Regions from separate parts of the Salinicola endophyticus genome, predicted to be linked through region 2. Evidence: predicted binding sites of a transcription regulator. Region 2 holds the regulator's gene; the other holds the start of a gene.
What was found. Region 2 encodes LexA, which represses DNA repair genes until DNA is damaged. Its sites were predicted from a motif close to TACTGTNTANNTANACAGTA; they were not measured.
Positions count from the first base shown of each region.

Region 1: recN (DNA repair protein RecN) is a predicted target of LexA. The motif match lies at 2,840-2,859, and genes of this name have one in related genera.

Region 1 covers NZ_CP159578.1:272,095-282,202, forward strand. Annotated here, with positions in the region: gene ABV408_RS01250 (RnfH family protein) at 1-48, shown strand, start outside; gene ABV408_RS01255 (outer membrane protein assembly factor BamE) at 72-464, opposite strand; gene fur (ferric iron uptake transcriptional regulator) at 567-1,016, shown strand; gene recN (DNA repair protein RecN) at 1,131-2,804, opposite strand; gene grpE (nucleotide exchange factor GrpE) at 3,061-3,684, shown strand; gene dnaK (molecular chaperone DnaK) at 3,807-5,747, shown strand; gene dnaJ (molecular chaperone DnaJ) at 5,846-6,994, shown strand; gene ABV408_RS01285 (formate dehydrogenase subunit delta) at 7,111-7,374, opposite strand; gene fdhF (formate dehydrogenase subunit alpha) at 7,411-10,108, opposite strand, start outside.
Region 2 covers NZ_CP159578.1:2,364,673-2,374,780, forward strand. Annotated here, with positions in the region: gene ABV408_RS10695 (outer membrane beta-barrel protein) at 1-4, shown strand, start outside; gene ABV408_RS10700 (glycerophosphodiester phosphodiesterase) at 185-1,999, shown strand; gene ppsA (phosphoenolpyruvate synthase) at 2,119-4,491, opposite strand; gene ABV408_RS10710 (pyruvate, water dikinase regulatory protein) at 4,744-5,577, shown strand; gene ABV408_RS10715 (hypoxanthine-guanine phosphoribosyltransferase) at 5,685-6,257, opposite strand; gene nagZ (beta-N-acetylhexosaminidase) at 6,326-7,342, opposite strand; gene ABV408_RS10725 (TetR family transcriptional regulator) at 7,419-8,075, opposite strand; gene lexA (transcriptional repressor LexA) at 8,327-8,974, shown strand; gene dinB (DNA polymerase IV) at 8,987-10,048, shown strand; gene purU (formyltetrahydrofolate deformylase) at 10,083-10,108, opposite strand, start outside.

The sequences.
Region 1 (10,108 bases), 2.1 Mb from region 2:
CCCAAGCAGGCGCGACGCGAGCGGGCGGCCCGCAGGCCGCCGCGCTGATTCGCACTCGGTAAAGAGAGGGGTTAAAGGCCTGTGGGGCCGACCTGCGGCACCGCAGCACCTTCACCGGCACCTTCGACCGCCGGCCCCGGGCCGCTGTCCTGGTCGAGTTCGACGTCGGCATTCATGTCACCGGACTTCTGGATGTCGACCACCTGGTCGTTGGCGAAGGTGAGCGTGACCCGCTTCTCCACCGTGCCGCCGTAGGCCTTGTCGAGATAGAAGACGTAGTCCCACTGGTCGGAGGAGAAGGGCGCTTCCATCAGCGGCGTTCCCATGACCTGAACGACCTGGGCGCGGCTCATGCCGGTATGGAGCTGAGACACCATGTCCTGGGTGATGAGGTTGCCCTGGACGAGGTCGCGTTTGTAGACGCCAAAGTAGCTACAGCCAGCGATGAGAGACGCTGCGAGCACGAGTACGGCCGTTCTGATCAGGTTTTGCATTTGAGTCCGTCTTTCACTATCGTTGCGTGGATTGATCATACCCGACACGGGACGCCACTGCGAAGAGCGACCATGGCAGACGAAAACCAAGAATTGCGCAAGGCGGGACTCAAGGTCACTCTGCCGCGTGTCAAGATCCTGCAGATTCTCGAAGCGACACGTATGGAAGAAGAGCTCCATATGAGCGCCGAGGACGTCTACAAGGCGCTGCTGGAGTCGGGAGAAGACGTCGGCCTCGCTACCGTATACCGTGTGCTGACTCAGTTCGAGGCCGCTGGCCTGGTGGTGCGTCACAATTTCGACGGCGGCCATGCCGTGTTCGAGATGACCCAGGAAGAGCACCATGACCACATGGTGGACCTGGAGTCCGGTGATATCGTCGAGTTCTACGACGAAGAGATCGAGCGGCGCCAGCGTGAGATCGTCGAAGAGCACGGCTACGAGCTGGTCGAGCATGCGCTGGTGCTTTACGTCCGCCCGCGCGGCTCCAAGGCGACGCGCCAGGACAGCAGCAAGAAGTGACTCCCTGGCCCGCCTGCAGGGCACAAGCGATATCACCAGAACGCCGACCCCCAGGGGTCGGCGTTTTGCGTTGTGTGCAGTGTGGTGAGTGCGCTCGCGAGGCGCTGGCGATGCTCAGTGCGCCCCGGTCTGGCTCGCCGCCAGCATCTCGCGGGCGTGGGCCAGGGTGCGCTCCGAGAGTTTGACGCCGCCGAGCATGCGCGCGATCTCGCGCACTCTGCCCGCTTCGTCGAGCTGCGCCATCTGGGTGCGGGTGGCCTCGTCGCTGGACTGCTTTTCGATGTGCAGGTGCTGGTGCGCCTGGGCGGCAACCTGGGGCAGGTGGGTCACGGTCATGATCTGGGCTTTCTGGCCCAGCCGGCGCAGCAGCTGGCCGACGATCTCGGCGGTGGCGCCGGAGATGCCGACATCGACCTCGTCGAACACCAGCGTGGCCAGGGTGCTGTGGCTGGCCGCGACTACCTGGATCGCCAGGCTGACGCGGGAGAGCTCGCCGCCGGAAGCGACCTTGGCCAGTGGCCGCGGCGGCTGGCCGGGGTTGGCGCTGATCAAGAGGCTGACGCGGTCGACCCCGTGGGGCTGCGGCGTCTCCAGCGGGGTGACCTCGACCGCGAAGCGCGCCTTCTCCATGCCCAGGAAAGCGAGCTGCTCCTGTACCTGACGGGCGAATTCGGTGGCACTGGTCTGGCGCGCCTCGCTGATCTGGCGGGCGGCGTCGCGGTAGTGCTGGCGCGTCTCCTCAAGCCGCGCGCGCAGGCTGTCGAGGTCGTCATCGCCGCCATCGAGATCGGCCAGCTCGGCGCTCAGGCGCTGGTGCAGCGCGACCAGCTCGTCGGGCATGACGTGGTGCTTGCGCGCAATGCGGTGGATCTCGCCGAGGCGCTCGTCGACCCAAGCCAGTCTTTGCGGATCGAGCTCGGTGGACTCGACGAAGTGGTGTAGCTCCCGGGCCGCCTCCTCGAGCTGGATCTGGGCATCACCGAGCATGCCGAGCGCTTCCGCCAGGCTGCCGCGGTCGCTGCCCGGCACACGCGACAGGCGCGTGTGTGCCTGCAGTAGCAGGCCCAGTGCACCGCCTTCGTCGTGGTCGCAGCAGTCGGCGGCGAACTGCGCCTCGCGCAGGGTCTCCTCCAGATGCGCCAGGGTCTCCTGCTCCTGTTCCAGTGCCTCCAGTTCGTCTGCCTGCAGTGCCAGCTGATCCAGCTCCTCCACCTGATAGCGCAGCAGTTGGCGCTTGGCCTCGCGCTCCTCGTCGTTCTCGCTGCGCTGACGATACTGCTTGCGCAGGCTCTGCCACTGGCGGTACAGCGCCGCCAGATCGTCGACCGCGCGGCGCTGGCCGGCGGCGTCGTCGAGCAGGCGGCGATGGGTCTCCTCGTTGAGCAGCGCCTGGTGGGCATGCTGGCTGTGGACGTCGATCAGACACTCGCCGAGCTCGCGCAGGTCGGCGATGGTGCAGGGCTGGCCGTTGATCCACGCCTTGGAGCGTCCGGAAGCGGTGACCACTCGGCGTAGCAGGCAATCCTCGCTCGGCAGTTCGCGCGCGGCGAGCCAGGCCCGCGCCTCGGCGCGGCCGCTGAGGTCGAAGCGCGCGCTGAGATCGGCGCGTTCGGCGCCATGACGCACGCCGCCGGCATCGGCGCGTTCGCCCAGGCAGAGCCCGAGGGCGCCGAGCAGGATCGACTTGCCCGCCCCGGTCTCACCGGTGATGGCGGTCATGCCGGACTGGAACTCCAGATCGAGGGTGTCGACGATGGCGAAGTCGCGAATGGCGAGTTGGATCAGCATGCTGCCTCCCGAGGATCGATGGCGGCCATACAGTAGTCTGTTCGTTTATACAGTAGTCGGTTCGACGCTTCAATCCACCCCGCGGTGCCTGAAAGGCGGGTGGTGCGTTCCGGCATTCACGTAAAGCGCGCCAACGCTTGAGATCGTCGCGGGCAGCCCCATATAGGAAGTCACTTGGATATCAATAGCGAGCGTCGATGACGCCGACGCCGTCTTTATACTGGTGCTTTCATTACATCCATATCGGGAGAGACTCATGGCCAGAGATCCGCAGAAGCCCGTCGACGAAGAGATCGAGCGCGCCGAGCGCGACGGCGAACCGCAGCCGACCCAGGCGCCGCTCGAGGGTGATCTCGACGCGGTTGCCGACGAACTCGAGCATGAGCCTGGCGAGACCGGCGGCGACGCCAACCCCGAGGCAGAAGTGCTGGCCGCGCGGGTCGAAGAGCTGGAGCAGGCGCTCACCGAGGCCAAGGATCAGTCGATGCGTGCCGCCGCCGAGGCCCAGAATGCCCGCCGGCGCGCCGAGCAGGATGCCGAGAAGGCTCGGAAGTTCGCCCTGGAGAAGTTCGTCAAGGAGCTGCTGCCGGTGGTCGACAGTCTGGAAAAGGGGCTGGAGAGCATGCAGGAGGTCGACGAGACCCACCGTGAGGGGGTGTCGATGACTCTGAAGATGCAGCTCGACGTGCTCGCCAAGTTCGGCGTCGAGCAGATCGACCCGCAGGGTGAACCGTTCGATCCGCAGTTCCACGAAGCGATGAGCATGGTGCCCAATCCGGAGCTCGACCCCAACACGGTCATGGATGTGATGCAGAAGGGTTACACCCTGAACGGGCGTCTGGTGCGGCCGGCGATGGTCATCGTCAGCAAGTCGGCCTGACGCAATCTGGGCCGACGGGGCTTGAAAGGCGCCCGAAAGCCCCCAGATAGCAGTCAATCGCGCCACACGCGCCGCCAAGACAACGTATCGAATCGTCAACGAATTGTTAGAGGTGAGGAATTATGGGACGCATCATCGGTATCGACCTGGGTACGACCAACTCCTGCGTCGCCGTGCTCGACGGTGACAAGACTCGCGTGATCGAGAACGCCGAAGGCGCTCGCACCACGCCGTCGATCATCGGCTACACCGACGACGGAGAGACCCTGGTCGGCCAGGCGGCCAAGCGTCAGGCGGTCACCAACCCGACCAACACGCTCTACGCCGTCAAGCGCCTGATCGGCCGCAAGTTCAAGGACGACGTCGTCCAGAAGGACATCAAGATGGTGCCTTACCGCATCGTCGAGGCCGACAACGGCGACGCCTGGGTGCAGGTGAACGACAAGAAGCTGGCACCGCCGCAGGTCAGCGCGGAAGTGCTCAAGAAGATGAAGAAGACCGCCGAGGACTATCTCGGTGAAGAAGTGACCGAAGCGGTCATCACCGTGCCGGCCTACTTCAACGACTCCCAGCGTCAGGCGACCAAGGACGCCGGCCGTATCGCCGGTCTCGAGGTCAAGCGCATCATCAACGAGCCGACCGCAGCCGCGCTGGCCTACGGCATGGATCGTTCCACCGGCGACCGTACCATCGCGGTCTACGACCTAGGCGGCGGTACCTTCGATATCTCGATCATCGAAGTCGCCGACGTCGACGGCGAGAAGCAGTTCGAGGTGCTGGCCACCAACGGTGACACCTTCCTGGGTGGCGAGGACTTCGACCTCAAGCTGATCGACTACCTGGTGCAGCAGTTCAAGAGCGATTCGGGCATCGACCTGTCCGGTGACAGCCTGGCCATGCAGCGTCTGAAGGAAGCCGCCGAGAAGGCCAAGATCGAGCTCTCCTCGGCCCAGCAGACCGAAGTCAATCTGCCCTACATCACCGCCGACAACACCGGTCCCAAGCACCTGGCGATCAAGGTCACCCGGGCCAAGCTCGAGTCGCTGGTCGAAGATCTGGTCAGCCGCTCGCTGGGTCCGTGCAAGACCGCCATGGAAGACGCCGGTCTCTCCAACAGCGAGATCCACGACGTCATCCTGGTGGGCGGCCAGACCCGCATGCCGATGGTGCAGCAGAAGGTCGCCGAGTTCTTCGGCAAGGACGCCCGCAAGGACGTCAACCCGGACGAAGCCGTGGCCATGGGTGCCGCGATTCAGGGCGGCGTGCTCGGCGGTGACGTCAAGGACGTGCTGCTGCTCGACGTGACCCCGCTGACGCTGGGCATCGAGACCCTGGGTGGCGTGATGACGCCGCTGATCGAGAAGAACACCACGATCCCGACCAAGAAGACCCAGACCTTCTCGACCGCCGAAGACAACCAGACGGCCGTGACCATTCACGCGCTGCAGGGTGAGCGTAAGCAGGCGGCGCAGAACAAGTCGCTGGGCCGCTTCGACCTCGCCGACATTCCGCCGGCACCGCGCGGCGTGCCGCAGATCGAAGTCGCCTTCGATCTCGATGCCAACGGTATCCTCAACATCACGGCCAAGGACAAGGCGACCGGCAAAGAGCAGTCGATCGTGATCAAGTCCTCCAGCGGTCTCTCCGACGAAGAGATCGATCAGATGGTCAAGGATGCCGAGGCGCACGAGGCCGAGGACAAGAAGTTCGAAGAGCTGGTCGCCCTGCGCAACCAGGCCGACGGCATGATCCACGCCTCGCGCAAGACGCTGGAAGAGGCCGGCGACAAGGTCGACGCCGACGAGAAGAGCAAGATCGAGAGCGCCATCGGCGAGCTCGAGGAAGCGCTCAAGGGTGACGACAAGGACGCCATCCAGGCCAAGCTCGACGCGCTCACCGAAGCCTCCGGCAACCTGGCGCAGAAGATGTACGCCGAGCAGGGCGAAGGCGCCGATCAGGAAGCGGGTGCCCAGGCCGACGACGCCCAGGCCAGCGGCAAGAAAGAGGATGACGTGGTTGACGCCGAGTTCGAGGAAGTCAACGACGATCGGAAAAAGCAATAATCACGACGTCTGACGTCGTGTGACGGCAGCAGCGCGGGAGCCAGACACGACTCCCGCGTTGTCGTTTGCACGGCATCGATACGGAGGCGAACAACGTCATGTCCAAGCGTGACTACTACGAAGTGCTGGGCGTCGACAAGGGCGCCGACGGCAAGGAGATCAAGAAGGCCTATCGCCGGCTGGCACAGAAGTACCATCCGGATCGCAATCCGGACGATCAGCAGGCGGCGGAGAAATTCCGCGAGGTCTCCGATGCCTACGAGGTGCTGTCCGACGACCAGAAGCGCGCGGCCTACGACCAGTTCGGTCATGCCGGGGTCGACGGCCAGGCCGGCGGCGGTTTCGGTGGCGGCGGTTTCGGCGGTGCCGGGGCCGGTGGTTTCAGCGATATCTTCGGCGATGTCTTCGGCGATATCTTCGGTGGCGGCGGTGGTCGGCGCAATCCCAACGCGCCCCAGCGCGGCAGCGATCTGCGCTACAACCTGGAGCTCGATCTCGAGGATGCCGTCTTCGGCACCACGGTCGATATCCGCGTACCGCGCCACGTCGAGTGCGAGCACTGCGACGGCAATGGCGCCGAGCCCGGTTCCAGCAAGGAGACCTGCCCGACCTGTCACGGCCAGGGTCAGGTGCGCATGCAGCAGGGCTTCTTCGCCGTGCAGCAGACCTGCCCGACCTGCCACGGCAGCGGCCAGGTGATCAAGGTGCCGTGCCGCAAGTGCCACGGCGAGGGCCGTGTACGCGAGACGCGCACGCTGTCGGTGAAGATCCCCGCCGGGGTGGATACCGGCGACCGTATTCGTCTCAACGGCGAGGGCGAGTCCGGGCTCAACGGCGGGCCGGCGGGCGACCTCTACGTCCAGGCCGATATCAAGTCCCACCCGATCTTCGAGCGTGACGGGCGTCATCTGCACTGCGAAGTGCCGATCAACTTCGTCGACGCTGCCCTGGGCGGCGAGCTCGAGGTGCCGACCCTGGAGGGCCGGGTCAAGCTCAAGATCCCCGCCGAGACCCAGACCGGCAAGCTGTTCCGGCTGCGCGGCAAGGGCGTGAAACCGGTGCGCGGCGGCCCCGCCGGCGACCTGCTGTGCAAGGTCGTGGTGGAGACTCCGGTCAATCTCTCCGAGGAGCAGAAAGAGCTGCTGCGCAAGTTCCAGGAGAGCCTGGGCAGTGCCAGCCGCCACTCGCCCAAGAAAGAGGGCTGGTTCGACGGCGTCAAACGCTTCTTCGAAGACATGAAGCCTTGACCTCGGCGCCGCTCGCAGGTCCATGAGAAAGCCCCCGCCGGATTCGTCCGACGGGGGCTTTGTCTTGGTGGCGATGTCTTGGTGGCGCTGTCGTGCCGACCCGCAGATCGCGGCGGCTAGCCCGCGTCCGAGGTCTCCTCCCAGTCCTTGACCGTACTCGAGAGCGCCTTGAGCCGGTCGACGGCCAGCTTCGACACCGGATCGAGCTGGCTGCCGTCCTCGTCGGCGTAGGCGATGATGTCGCGCTTCATGGGGCGCGCCCAGAACTTCTTGAGATGGGTGGCGACCTGTTCGGCCGCCTGGGCATCGTCGCCGTGATGGCGGTTGTTGAGGCTGATCTGATTGATCATCTTGATCAGCGACGCCGTGTTATCGCTCATGTCCGTCTCTCCCCGGTTGGTCGAATCCTGCCGCGCTCACTTGAGCGCGGCCGGGGCGTCGTCGGCGGCGGCCAGATAGTGCTGCTGGCGCGCGTCGAAGTGCTGGAAGTGCTGCTGCCACGACGAGGGCTGCGACACCTTCTCCACCTGGACCGCAGTCACCTTGTACTCGGGGCAGTTGGTGGCCCAGTCGGAGTTGTCGGTGGTGATCACGTTGGCCCCGCTACCGGGGTGGTGGAAGGTGGTGTAGACCACCCCCGGTGCCATGCGCTCGCTGATACGGCAGCGCAGCACGGTCTGGCCCACGCGGCTGCTGATGCCCAGCCAGTCGCCATCGGCGATACCGCGCAGCTCGGCGTCGCTGGGGTGGATCTCGAGCACGTCCTCGGCATGCCAGGCGCTGTTGGCGGTGCGCCGCGTCTGGGCACCCACGTTGTACTGGCTGAGGATACGCCCGGTGGTCAGCAGCAGCGGGTAGCGGCGGCTGGTGCGCTCCTCGGTGGCGACGTACTCGGTGATCGCGAAGTGTCCCTTGCCGATGGGGAAGTCCAGCGCGTGCATGGTCGGCGTGCCGTCGGGGAAGGCATCGTTGCACGGCCACTGGATGCTGCCGAGTTTCTCCAGCTTGGCGTAGCTGACCCCGGTGAAGGTCGGCGTGAGGCTGGCGATCTCGTCCATGATCTCGGACGGATGGGTGTAGTGCATCGGGTAGCCCAGGGCGTTGGCCAGGTCCTGGGTGACCTCCCAGTCTTCCTTGCCGGCCACCGGCGGCATCACCCGGCGCACCCGGTTGATGCGCCGCTCGGCGTTGGTGAAGGTGCCGTTCTTCTCGAGGAAGGTGGCTCCCGGCAGCAGCACGTGGGCGTACTTGGCGGTCTCGTTGAGGAAGATGTCCTGCACGATCAGGCAGTCCAGCGAGCGCAGCGCCGACTCCACGTGCTGGGTGTTGGGGTCCGACTGGGCGATATCCTCGCCCTGCACGTAGAGCGCCTTGAAGGTGCCGGCGATCGCAGCGTCGAACATGTTGGGGATGCGCAGCCCCGGCTCGTCGTCCAGCGGGGTGTGCCAGACCGCCTCGAACTTCTCGCGCACCGCCGGGTCGGCGACGTGCTGGTAGCCGGGCAGCTCATGCGGGAAGGAGCCCATGTCGCAGGAGCCCTGGACGTTGTTCTGACCGCGCAGCGGGTTGACGCCGACCCCTTCGCGGCCGATGTTGCCGGTGGCCATGGCGAGGTTGGCGATGCCCATCACCATGGTCGAGCCCTGGCTGTGCTCGGTCACGCCGAGGCCGTAGTAGATCGCCCCGTTGCCGGCGGTGGCATAGGCGCGGGCGGCCTCGCGGACCGTGGCCGCCGCGACGCCGGTCTCGGCTTCCAGCGCCTCGGGGGCATTGCGCGGCTCGCTGATGAAGTCGCGCCACTGCTGGTAGGCGCCGTCTTCACAGCGCCGTGCGATGAAGTCGTGATCCTCCAGCCCCTCGGTGACCACCACGTGGGCCAGGGCATTGACCAGCGCCACGTTGGTGCCGGGCTTGAGCGGCAGGTGCAGGCTCTTGCCGCCGTGGGGTGTCTTGAGCAGGTCGATCCGCCGCGGGTCGGCGACGATCAGCGTCGCGCCCTGGCGCAGGCGGCGCTTCATCTGCGAGGCGAACACCGGGTGGGCGTCGGTGGGGTTGGCGCCGATCACCAGGATGGTGTCGGCCTTCATCACCGAATCGAAGGTCTGGGTACCGGCGGATTCGCCCAGAGTGGTCTTCAGCCCGTAGCCGGTGGGCGAGTGGCATACCCGCGCACAGGTATCGGTGTTGTTGTTGCCGAAGGCGGCGCGGATCAGCTTCTGCACCAGATAGGTCTCCTCGTTGGTGCAGCGGGAGGAGGTGATGCCGCCGACGCTTTCGCGTCCGTACTGGGTCTGGATCTCGCGCAGACGCCGAGCGGCGAAACCGATCGCCTCTTCCCATGAGACCGCACGCCACGGCTGATCGATCGAGTCGCGGATCATCGGCTCCTTGATGCGATCCTTGTGGGTGGCGTAGCCGAAGGCGAAGCGACCCTTGACGCAGGAGTGGCCGTGGTTCGCGTCACCGCCCTTGTAGGGCACCATGCGCACCAGCTGATCGCCCTTCATCTGCGCCTCGAAGGAGCAGCCGACGCCGCAGTAGGCGCAGGTGGTGACCACGCTGTGCTCGGGCACGCCCTGCTCGATCACGCTCTTCTCCATCAGCGTCGAGGTGGGGCAGGCCTGCACGCAGGCGCCGCAGGAGACGCATTCGGAGTCCATGAACGGCTCGTTCTGCCCGGCGGCGACCTTGGAGTCGAAGCCGCGCCCCTCGATGGTCAGGGCGAAGGTGCCCTGGACCTCGTTGCAGGCGCGCACGCAGCGCGAGCAGACGATGCACTTGCTGGGGTCGAAGCTGAAGTAGGGGTTGGAGGCGTCGGTCTCGGCGTCGAGATGATTGGCCCCCTCGAAACCGTAGCGCACCTCGCGCAGGCCCACCGCGCCGGCCATGTCCTGTAGTTCGCAGTCACCGTTGGCGGGGCAGGTCAGGCAGTCCAGCGGGTGATCGGAGATGTAGAGCTCCATCACGTTGCGACGCAGCTTGGCCAGCCGAGCATTCTGGGTGGTGACTGCCATGCCCTCGCTGACCGGCGTGGTGCAGGAGGCCGGCAGGCCGCGGCGGCCCTCGATCTCCACCGCGCACAGGCGGCACGAGCCGAACGCTTCGAGGTTGTCC
Region 2 (10,108 bases):
CTGATCTCGGGGCATCGCGCGACCAAGGCCGCCTGCGGGCGGCCTTGGCGTTTCCAGCGGATGAAAATGCCTCTCGGACAGGGAGATTACTGGTGTGACTTGCGCCGATGACACTTTGAAGACAAGACTGACAGGGTCACACGGAAGATGACCCCACACTGACTAGGACGTCGACGACCGCTACATGCTTGCCCCACGCCCGCTGATCAAGGACATCACGCGCCAGATCGCCGTACACTGGCGCGCGCTCATCGCTTTTCATCTCTTCTTCACCCTGCTGGCCACCGCGCTCTGGGTGCCACTCTCCGCAGGCACCCTGGCCGGCCTGCTGCAGCGTATCGGCCAGCCGGTACTCAGCAACGGCCAGATCGTCGATGTCGCACTTTCCGCCTGGGGGCTGTTGTGGCTGCTGGCGGCCCTGGGGCTGAGCTTCCTGGTGATCTTTCTGCAGCAGGCGGGCATGATGCGCGTGGTCTCCAGCCGCGATGGCGGGCGCTATCGGGTCGCCATGGGCGCTCTCTGGCATGTGCTGCGGCGCTTTCCGGCGCTGGCCGCGCTGGCCTTTCTCCAGGTCGGCGCGCATCTGCTGCTGGCGGCGCCCTTCGCCCTCGGCGTGGCCCATCTCTATGCCTGGCTGCTGGGAGACACCGAACCCTATGTGCTGGTTCGCGTACTGCCTGCGGCGCTGTGGCAGTTTCTCGCTCTGGCACTGCCACTGCTGCTGGCCTGGGCAGTGCTCGCCGGCACACTCTATCTGCGCTGGTTTCTCGCCCTGCCGGCGCTGGTGCTGGAGGGCCTGGGTCCGCTTGCGGCGCTGGCCCGCAGCCATCGACTGACCCGCCGGCGACGCTGGCGCATGGCACTGCTGGTGCTGGGCACGGCGCTATCGGTGGCGGCGATCCCGGTGCTCTTCAGCCTGCTCTTCAATGCCCTCGGCGGGCCGCTGCTGGGGCATCTGCCCGAGCGCGCGAGCGTGCTGATTCCGGCCATGCTCGCCTATCTGGCACTCTATATCGTAGCGACCATTGCGCTGACCTTCCTCGGCGTCAGCGCCAACAGCCTGCTGGTCACCACCCTGTTCCAGCGTGCCAGCGGACGCACACCGGTGCTCGACGGCGAGCCCGCACCGCGCCGCTCGGGGGTGATCGCCTGGGGCGCGGAGATTCTGGTGCTGGCGTTCGCGCTGCTCCAGGCGGGCTGGATTCTCCAGGGGTTCGAGATCAACGACACGGTCGCCATCACCGCCCACCGCGGCGCTTCGCATCAGGCGCCGGAGAACACCCTGGCGGCGCTGGAAGGCGCCATCGACGCCGGGGCCGACTATATGGAGCTGGATGTGCGCCTGAGCGGTGATGGCCAAGTGATCGTCGCCCATGACGACAACCTGCGTCGGCTCAGCGGTATCGATCGCCGCTTGAGCGAGATGACCCTGGACGAGATCGCCCAGGTCGACGTCGGGGCCTGGTTCGGCGATGCCTTCATCGGCGAGCGTATCCCCACCTTTGCCGCCCTGCTGGCGCGCGCCCGCGGGCGGATCGATCTGTACGTCGAGCTCAAGCCGGCACCGCTGAGCGCCGACCGCCTGGCCCGCCAGGTGATCGCCCAGATACGCGCCAGCGGCATGGCCGACCACGTCGTGATCGCGTCGCTCTCGCCGTCAGTGGTGGCGCGGGTCAAACAGCTGGCGCCGGATATCCGCACCACCCTGTTCCTGCAGTTCATTCTACCCGGGGCGCTGGCGGAGACCCCCGCCGACATCATCGGTCTGCGCCACACCCAGGCCAACCCGAGCCTGCTGCGTACGCTGCACGGCAGCGGCCGTGGCGTGGCGGTGTGGACGGTGAACAGCCCCGGCGCCATGTCACGCTATATCGACATGGGGGTCGACAACATCATCACCGACCGTCCCGAAGCGCTAAGCGCCCTGCTCGCCGAGCGCCGCGACATGTCCGATGGCGAGCTGCTGCTGGTCAAGCTGCGCAACTGGCTACGCTCATGACACCCGCTCATGACACCACGACGCCCATGCAAACGGGGCACTCGTGAACGCAAAAGCCGGTGCGATCGCTCGCACCGGCTTGGGTGACGCCACCTCGCGCAGCGAGGCCTGGCTGGCAATCAGCCGAGGGTTTCGCCGGCCAGCATGAACCAGGTCTCGAGCACCGCGTCGGGGTTGAGCGAGACGGAATCGATACCCTGCTCCATTAGCCACTTGGCCAGTTCGGGATGATCCGAGGGGCCCTGGCCGCAGATACCGACGTACTTGCCCTGGGCCTTGCACGCCTGGATCGCCATCGACAGCAGCTTCTTCACCGCCGGGTCACGCTCGTCGAAGAGGTGGGCGATGATACCCGAATCGCGGTCGAGCCCGAGGGTGAGCTGGGTCAGGTCGTTGGAGCCGATCGAGAAGCCATCGAAGTACTCGAGGAACTCATCCGCCAGCAGCGCATTGGCCGGCAGCTCGCACATCATGATCACTTTGAGATGATTCTCGCCGCGCTTGAGCCCGTTGGCCTCGAGCAGCTCGACCACCCCCTTGGCCTCCGCCGGGGTACGCACGAAAGGCACCATGATCTCGACGTTGTCCAGCCCCATCTCGTCGCGCACGCGCTTGAGCGCCTGACACTCCAGCTCGAAACAGGGGCGGAAGTCGTCGGAGAGATAGCGTGAAGCGCCGCGGAAGCCGAGCATCGGGTTCTCTTCGCCCGGCTCGTAGAGCTTGCCGCCGATCAGATTCTCGTACTCGTTGGACTTGAAGTCCGACAGCCGCACGATCACCCGCTTGGGGTAGAACGACGCCGCCAGGGTCGAGATGCCCTCGACCAGCCGGTCGACGTAGAAGCTGACCGGATCGGCATAGCCGGCGGTGCGCAGATCGATGGTCTGCTTGAGGTCGCTGGAGAGCTTGTCGTAGTCCATCAGCGCCCGCGGGTGCACGCCGATCATGCGATTGATGATGAACTCCAGCCGCGCCAGCCCGACGCCCGCATTGGGCAGCCCGGCGAAGGCGAAGGCGCGATCGGGGTTGCCCACGTTCATCATGATCTTGAACGGGATATCCGGCATGCTGTCGACGCTGGTGGCCCGGCACTCGAATTCGAGCTTGCCGTTGTAGACATGGCCGGTATCGCCCTCGGCGCAGGAGACGGTGACCTCGAAACCGTCCTCGAGCAGCTCGGTGGCATCGCCGCAGCCCACCACCGCGGGGATGCCCAGCTCGCGGGCGATGATCGCCGCGTGGCAGGTACGTCCGCCGCGGTTGGTGACGATCGCCGAGGCGCGCTTCATGATCGGCTCCCAGTCGGGATCGGTCATGTCGGTCACCAGCACGTCGCCGTTCTGCACCTTGTGCATCTCTTCCGGCGATGCCACCAGCCGGACCTTGCCCTGGCCGATACGCTGACCGATGGCGCGGCCGTCGACCAGCACGCGCCCCTTCTCCTTGAGGGTGAAGCGCTCGAGGGTGCCGGCATCCTGATTGGAGACCACGGTCTCGGGCCGCGCCTGGACGATATAGAGCCGGCCGTCGTCGCCGTCGCGCGCCCACTCGATGTCCATCGGGCGGCCGTAATGCTGCTCGATGGTCACTGCCTGACGCGCCAGCGCCATGACGTCGTCGTCACTCAGACAGAAGCGCTGGCGGTCGGCATGTGCGACATCCACGGTCTTGACCGAGCGCCCGGCGGCGGCGTCCTCGGTGTAGACCATCTTGATCCGCTTGGAACCCAGCGTACGCCGCAGCACCGCCGGCCGGCCGGCGGCCAGGGTCGGCTTGTGCACGTAGAACTCGTCGGGGTTGACCGCCCCCTGCACCACGGTTTCGCCCAGACCCCAGGCGCCGGTCACGAAGACCGCGCCGCGATAGCCGGACTCGGTATCCAGGGTGAACATCACACCGCTGGCGGCGGTCTCGGAGCGCACCATCTTCTGCACCCCGGCGGAGAGCGCCACGTTCTCGTGGGCGTAACCACGGTGCACGCGGTAGGAGATGGCACGGTCGTTGAACAGCGAGGCGAACACTTCGTGCACCGCGCGCTTGACGTTGTCGAAGCCGTCGATATTGAGGAAGGTCTCCTGCTGGCCGGCGAAGGAGGCATCGGGCAGATCCTCCGCAGTGGCCGAGGAGCGCACCGCCACCTTGAGCTGCGGATAGCGCGCCTGCAGGGTCTGGTAGGCATCCGCCAGCGCCGCCTCGAAAGCCGGCGGCAGCGGCGTATCGATCACCCAGCCGCGAATCTTTTCGCCGACCTTGGCCAGCGTCTCGGTGTCGTCGACGTCCAGCGTGGCGAGTTCGGCATTGATACGGTCGTTGAGCCCTTCGTGCTTGAGGAATTCGCGGTAGGCATGTGCCGTGGTGGCAAAGCCGCCCGGCACGGTGACGCCGGCATCGGCCAGATTCGAAATCATCTCGCCGAGGGAGGCGTTCTTGCCGCCAACCCGCTCGACATCGCCCATACCCAGCTGATCGAAAGTGATGATGAAGGGTTCCAAGGTCCTCTCCTGCTCGTTTCGGCTGACGTTGCGGCACGTCCTCTGCGCCTCGCTGGAGCCAGAAGCTAACAGCCGCCCCCGGGCTGCGCCAGCAGTTTAAGGGCGTAGGGTTTGGAGTATTTCTACAAGAATCCGGTCTTTTCCACGGTTCTTGTAGTCAGCCGAGGAATTCGCGACGGAGTCGTCACAAGTGGTTGCCTGAACAGGAAATCCGGGTCGACAATGGCCTATCGACGCCGAGGAAAGCCCACCATGACACGCACCGCCTTCTTCATCTCGGATGGCACCGGGATCACCGCCGAGACACTGGGACGCAGCCTGCTGTCGCAGTTCGAGAATACCGACTTCCACCTGGTCACCAAGCCGTATATCGACACCCTGGACAAGGCGCGCTCGCTGGTCGGCATGATCGAGGTCACCGCGGAGCGTGACGGCGTGCGCCCGATCGTCATCGATACCATCGTCGACCAGTCGGTGCGCGCGATCGTTGCCGAGGCGCCGGCGTTCATGGTCGATATCTTCTCGACCTTCCTCGCCCCGCTGGAGGAGGAACTGGCGACCCACTCCACCTACACCGTCGGCCGCGCCCATGCCATGGGGCGAGACGATGTCTACATGCACCGTATCGACGCCGTGAACTTCGCCCTCGATAACGACGACGGGGCACGCACCCATCAGTACGAGGAGGCGGACATCATCCTGGTCGGGGTGTCGCGCTGTGGCAAGACGCCCACGTCGCTCTATCTGGCGCTGCAGTTCGGTATCCGCGCCGCCAACTATCCGCTGACCGAGGACGACCTCGACGAGAACGGCATTCTGGCCCTGCCGGCATCGCTGGCCAAGCACCGCCACAAGCTGTTCGGGCTGACCATCGATGTCAGGCGCCTGGCCGCGATCCGTACCGAACGCCGCCCCAACAGCCGCTACTGTTCAATGGACCAGTGCATGCAGGAGATCGAGCAGGCCGAAGCGCTCTATCGGCGCCAGAACATCCCGTTCATCGATACCACGCGCTTCTCGATCGAAGAGATTTCCACGCGCATGATGAACGAGACGGGCTTACAACGACGCTTCAGCCCGCGCTAGCGGCAACGGCGGGACGCGGAGCAGAGCGCGGGACGCAGGAGATAGAGGCAGCGGCGGCAGCGGGCCGCGATGGAAAGCGGCAGCAGCGTGGCACGCTGCTTCCAGGGTTACAGGTTCTTGGGCGCGAAGATACCGGGGGCGTTGCGCCAGTAGCCCTTGTAGTCCATGCCGAAGCCGAACACGTAGCGGTCGACCACTTCCAGACCACAGTAGGTCGCCTTGAGATTCGGCGAAGCCTTGCGATCGTGCTGCTTGTCGACCAGCACCGCGGTGGAGAGACTCGCTGCGCCCGCCTCACGGCAGTAGTCGAGAATCGCCGCCAGGGTCGCCCCCTCGTCGAGAATGTCATCGACGATCACCACATGGCGCCCGGCCATGGGGATCTCCGGCGAGACCCGCCAGAACAGCTCACCGCCACGGAGCCCGCCGCGATAGCGGGTGGCGTGGAGATAGTCGACCTCGAGCGGGAACCCGAGCCGGGTCAACAGATGCCCCGTCGTGATCAGACCGCCGTTCATCACGCAGTAGAACACCGGCAGCTTGTCGCCGAGATCGCGGGTGATCGCCGCGGCCATCCGGTCGAGGGCCTGCTCTACCTGGGCCTGGTCGATCAGACAGTCGGCGTTGTCCATGACCTCCTGCATCGAGTTCAGCGCGTCGGGGGGCGTAGATTGAGTCATCGTATTCCGTATCAATAGCAGTGGGCGGCAACCGGCAGGGCCGGCGCCGCCTGGGGACAGAGGGCGGATCACTCCGCCTCGTTGAGGGCTTCCAAGCGGGCGTGGGTACGCCGCCAGCGCGAGATCACCGCCAGCGACTCGAGGCTCGGCCGGGCGCGGGCGTAACGCAGCTTGGCGATCCGCGGCGCCTGGCGTCCGCTGCACGCATCCACCACCTCCCGCGCCGCTGCGGGGTCATTGCAGATCACCGCCATGTCGCAGCCGGCGGCCCAGGCCGCCTCGGCGCGCGCCGCCGGCGTTCCGGCAGCGTGGGCCGCCGCCATGGTCAGGTCGTCGGAGAAGATCGCCCCCTTGAAGCCGAGCTCTTCGCGCAGCAGCCCCAGCCAGCTGGGCGAAAAGCCCGCCGGGCGCTCGTCGAAGGCAGGAAAGATCACATGCGCCGGCATCACCGCATCGAGCTTGCTCGCCAGCCGCGCAAACGGCACCAGATCGTGCGCGCGCAGCGCCTCCAGCGAGCGCGGATCCCGGGCCACCGCATGGTGCGAATCCTGACGCGCCCCGCCATGGCCGGGAAAGTGCTTGCCGATGGCGACCATGCCGGCATCGTGCAGGCCATCGATGAAGGCACCGGCCAGCGCCGCGACCACCTCCGGGTCGGGCGAGAAGCTGCGCGAGCCGATCGCCGGCGACTGGTCATCGTCGAGGTCGAGCACCGGGGCGAAGGTCAGGTCGAAACCGCACGCGGCCATCTCCATGCCCAGCAGCCAACCGGTGTCCAGAGCCAGGGCCAGCGCGGCCTCCGGCGCCTCGGCGAATTGCCGCCCCAGGGTCGCCATCGGCGGCAGCCGGGTCACGCCCTGCTTGAGCCGCTGCACGCGCCCGCCCTCCTGGTCGATGGCGACCAGCAGGTCCGGGCGGCAAGCGCGAATCTCACCGATCAGCGCCTGGGTGGTGCCTGCATCCGGGGTGTTGCGCGCAAACAGGATGACGCCCCCGACCTCGGGACGGGACAGCAGCCGCCGCTCCTCCTCGCGCAGTCGAGTGCCCTCGACGTCCAGCATTACCGGACCCAGCGGTTGTGTCATAGCCGTTACCTGAAACCGTGAAGCGCCCGATTCTAGACGACCCGCCGGCGTCATGACAGAGGTCGGCACTGCGGCGTCAGCTCGCTGCCGCCTCCGGCGGCTCCAGCGGTGCCAGCATGCCCGCCGCTACCACCGGCTTGAGTCGTCGGATCAGATCGCGCACGGTGACATGCTCGTGATACTCGTTGTCGGCGATATCGCGCAGCGCATCCAGTCCGGAGAGCGTGAATACCACGGTCCCGAGCATGAAGTGGAGGCGCCAGAAGCGCTCCGCCTCCGGCAACCCGGGCGTGGCCAGACGCAGGCAGGCGACGAAGCGGTGGAAGGTTTCGCCATAGTGCGCCTGGATATAGCGTCGCAGATGCCCCTGGGCCTGGGTATAGGCGAGTCCCAGGAGCTTCATGAAGATCTTGAGACTGTGGCGCTCCGCCGGTACCTCGAGCACGCTCTCGGCCAGGCGCTCGAGCAGCACCTCGAGGGGGATGGCCTGCCCGCCATAGTGACGCTCGAGCCCGTCGAGCGCGTGATTGAGGCGCTCGGAGAAGGGGTCGAGATAGCGCGCGAAGACCGCCTGGATCAGCGCCTTCTTGGAGCCGAAATGATAGTTGACCGCCGCCAGATTGACCTTGGCCCGGGTGGTGATGTTGCGCAGCGACGTCTCGGCGAACCCCTTCTCGGCGAACAACACCTCGGCGGTGTCGAGAATGCGGGTCACAGTGTCGGACTGAGCCATGGACTACCTCTTTCCTGTCGATATCGGCGGCTGTTCACGGGCATCGAACCTGCCGGCCAACGCCTGTCGAATCAGCTAAAAAACGCCTGTTTGAAACGCTTTCGAATCTAACCACCCCCGGCGCCACGGCACAATCGCGGCAAACGTCGAAGGCGCTCTGCGCTTTGCCCCCTTTCCCTGCCCAGCAGGACTGGATACAATTCCAGACTGTATACATGACCACGCCCTGACAGGCCCCGGGGAGACGCCCAATGTCGAGACCGCTCACCGCCCGGCAGCAGAACGTCTACGATTTCATCGTCAAGACGATGACCGAGTTCGGCTATCCACCCACCCGCGCCGAGATCGCCAAGGCGCTGGGATTCCGCTCTCCCAATGCCGCCGAGGAGCACCTGCGTGCGCTCGATCGCAAGGGTGTGATCCGCATGATTCCGGGGACATCCCGCGGGATCCGTCTGCCCGCTGCGGCCGGCACCCCGGAACCCACCGACCCCGCCGAAACCGGCCTGCCGATCGTGGGCAACGTCGCCGCCGGTAGCCCGATTCTCGCCGCCGAGCACATCGACCGCTACTGCCCGCTGCCGGCGGACTACTTCGCCCCCAGGGCCGACTACCTGCTGCGTGTGCGCGGGCTGTCGATGAAAGACATCGGCATCCTCGATGGCGACCTGCTCGCCGTGCATCGCACCCAGGAAGTGCGCGACGGCCAGATCGTGGTCGCCCGGCTCGATGACGAGGTCACGGTCAAACGCTTCCACCGGCACGGGCGCCGCGTCACCCTGCTGGCGGAAAACGCCGACTTCGCCCCCATCGAGGTCGACCTGGAACATCAGCAGCTGGATATCGAGGGTCTCGGCGTAGGCATCATCCGCGGCGGCAACGGCCTGGGCCTGCAGTAGACGCCAGCGGCCATGCGCAAGATCCTCCACGCGGACTGCGACTGCTTCTACGCCGCGGTGGAAATGCGCGACGACCCCAGGCTACGCGACCTGCCGCTGGCGATCGGCGGCAGTGCCGACAAGCGCGGGGTCATCGCCACCTGCAACTACCCGGCCCGGCGCTACGGCATCCATTCGGCGATGCCCACCGCACGCGCCCTGCGCCTGTGCCCCGAGCTCAAGCTGCTGAAGCCCGACTTCGATCGCTACCGCCGCGTCTCGCATGACATTCAAGCGGTATTCCACGAGCTGACCCCGCTGGTGGAGCCGCTCTCTCTCGACGAAGCCTATCTCGACGTCAGCGAGGTCACCCGTTTCCAGGGCAGCGCGACCTGGATGGCGCACTGGCTCAAGCAGGAAGTGCTCGCGCGTACCGGCATCGTGGTCTCGGTGGGCGTGGCGCCCAACAAGTTCCTGGCCAAGATCGCCAGCGACTGGGACAAGCCGGATGGCCTGTTCGTGATTCCCCCCGCACAGATGGCAAGCTTCATCGAGGGGCTGGCGGTCGACAAGCTGCACGGGGTCGGTCCTGCCACCGCCGCCAAGCTGGAGGGGCTCGGCATCGCTACCTGTGCCGAACTGCGCGCCCGGCCGCTGGAGCAGTTGCTCGACGCTTTCGGCAAGTTCGGCCAGCGCCTGCACGAGCTGGCCCACGGCATCGACGACCGCCCGGTCAACGTCACCCGCGAGCGCAAGTCGGTCAGCGTCGAGACCACCTACGACAGCGATCTGCCGGACCTCGCCCAGTGCCACCAGGCACTGGCACCGCTGATCGCGCGTCTCGACGAACGCCTGGCCCGCCATGGCAATCCCGACATCGGCAAGCAGTTCGTCAAGGTGCGCTTTCACGACTTCACCAGCACCACCCAGGAGACCGGCGCCCGCGGCGTGATCCACGCGCGCTTCCACGAGCTGCTGGAGAGCGCCTGGCAGCGCGGCGGCCGCCCGGTGCGCCTGCTCGGGGTCGGCGTGCGCCTGGCGCCGGAGGCCGAACAGCGCCAGCTCAGTCTGTTCGACGGCGAGCAGCCGACCTGACGCCGCAGGCGCGACGCCGGCACCGCACAGGGGCTCAGGAGAAGACGACGGTCTTGTTGC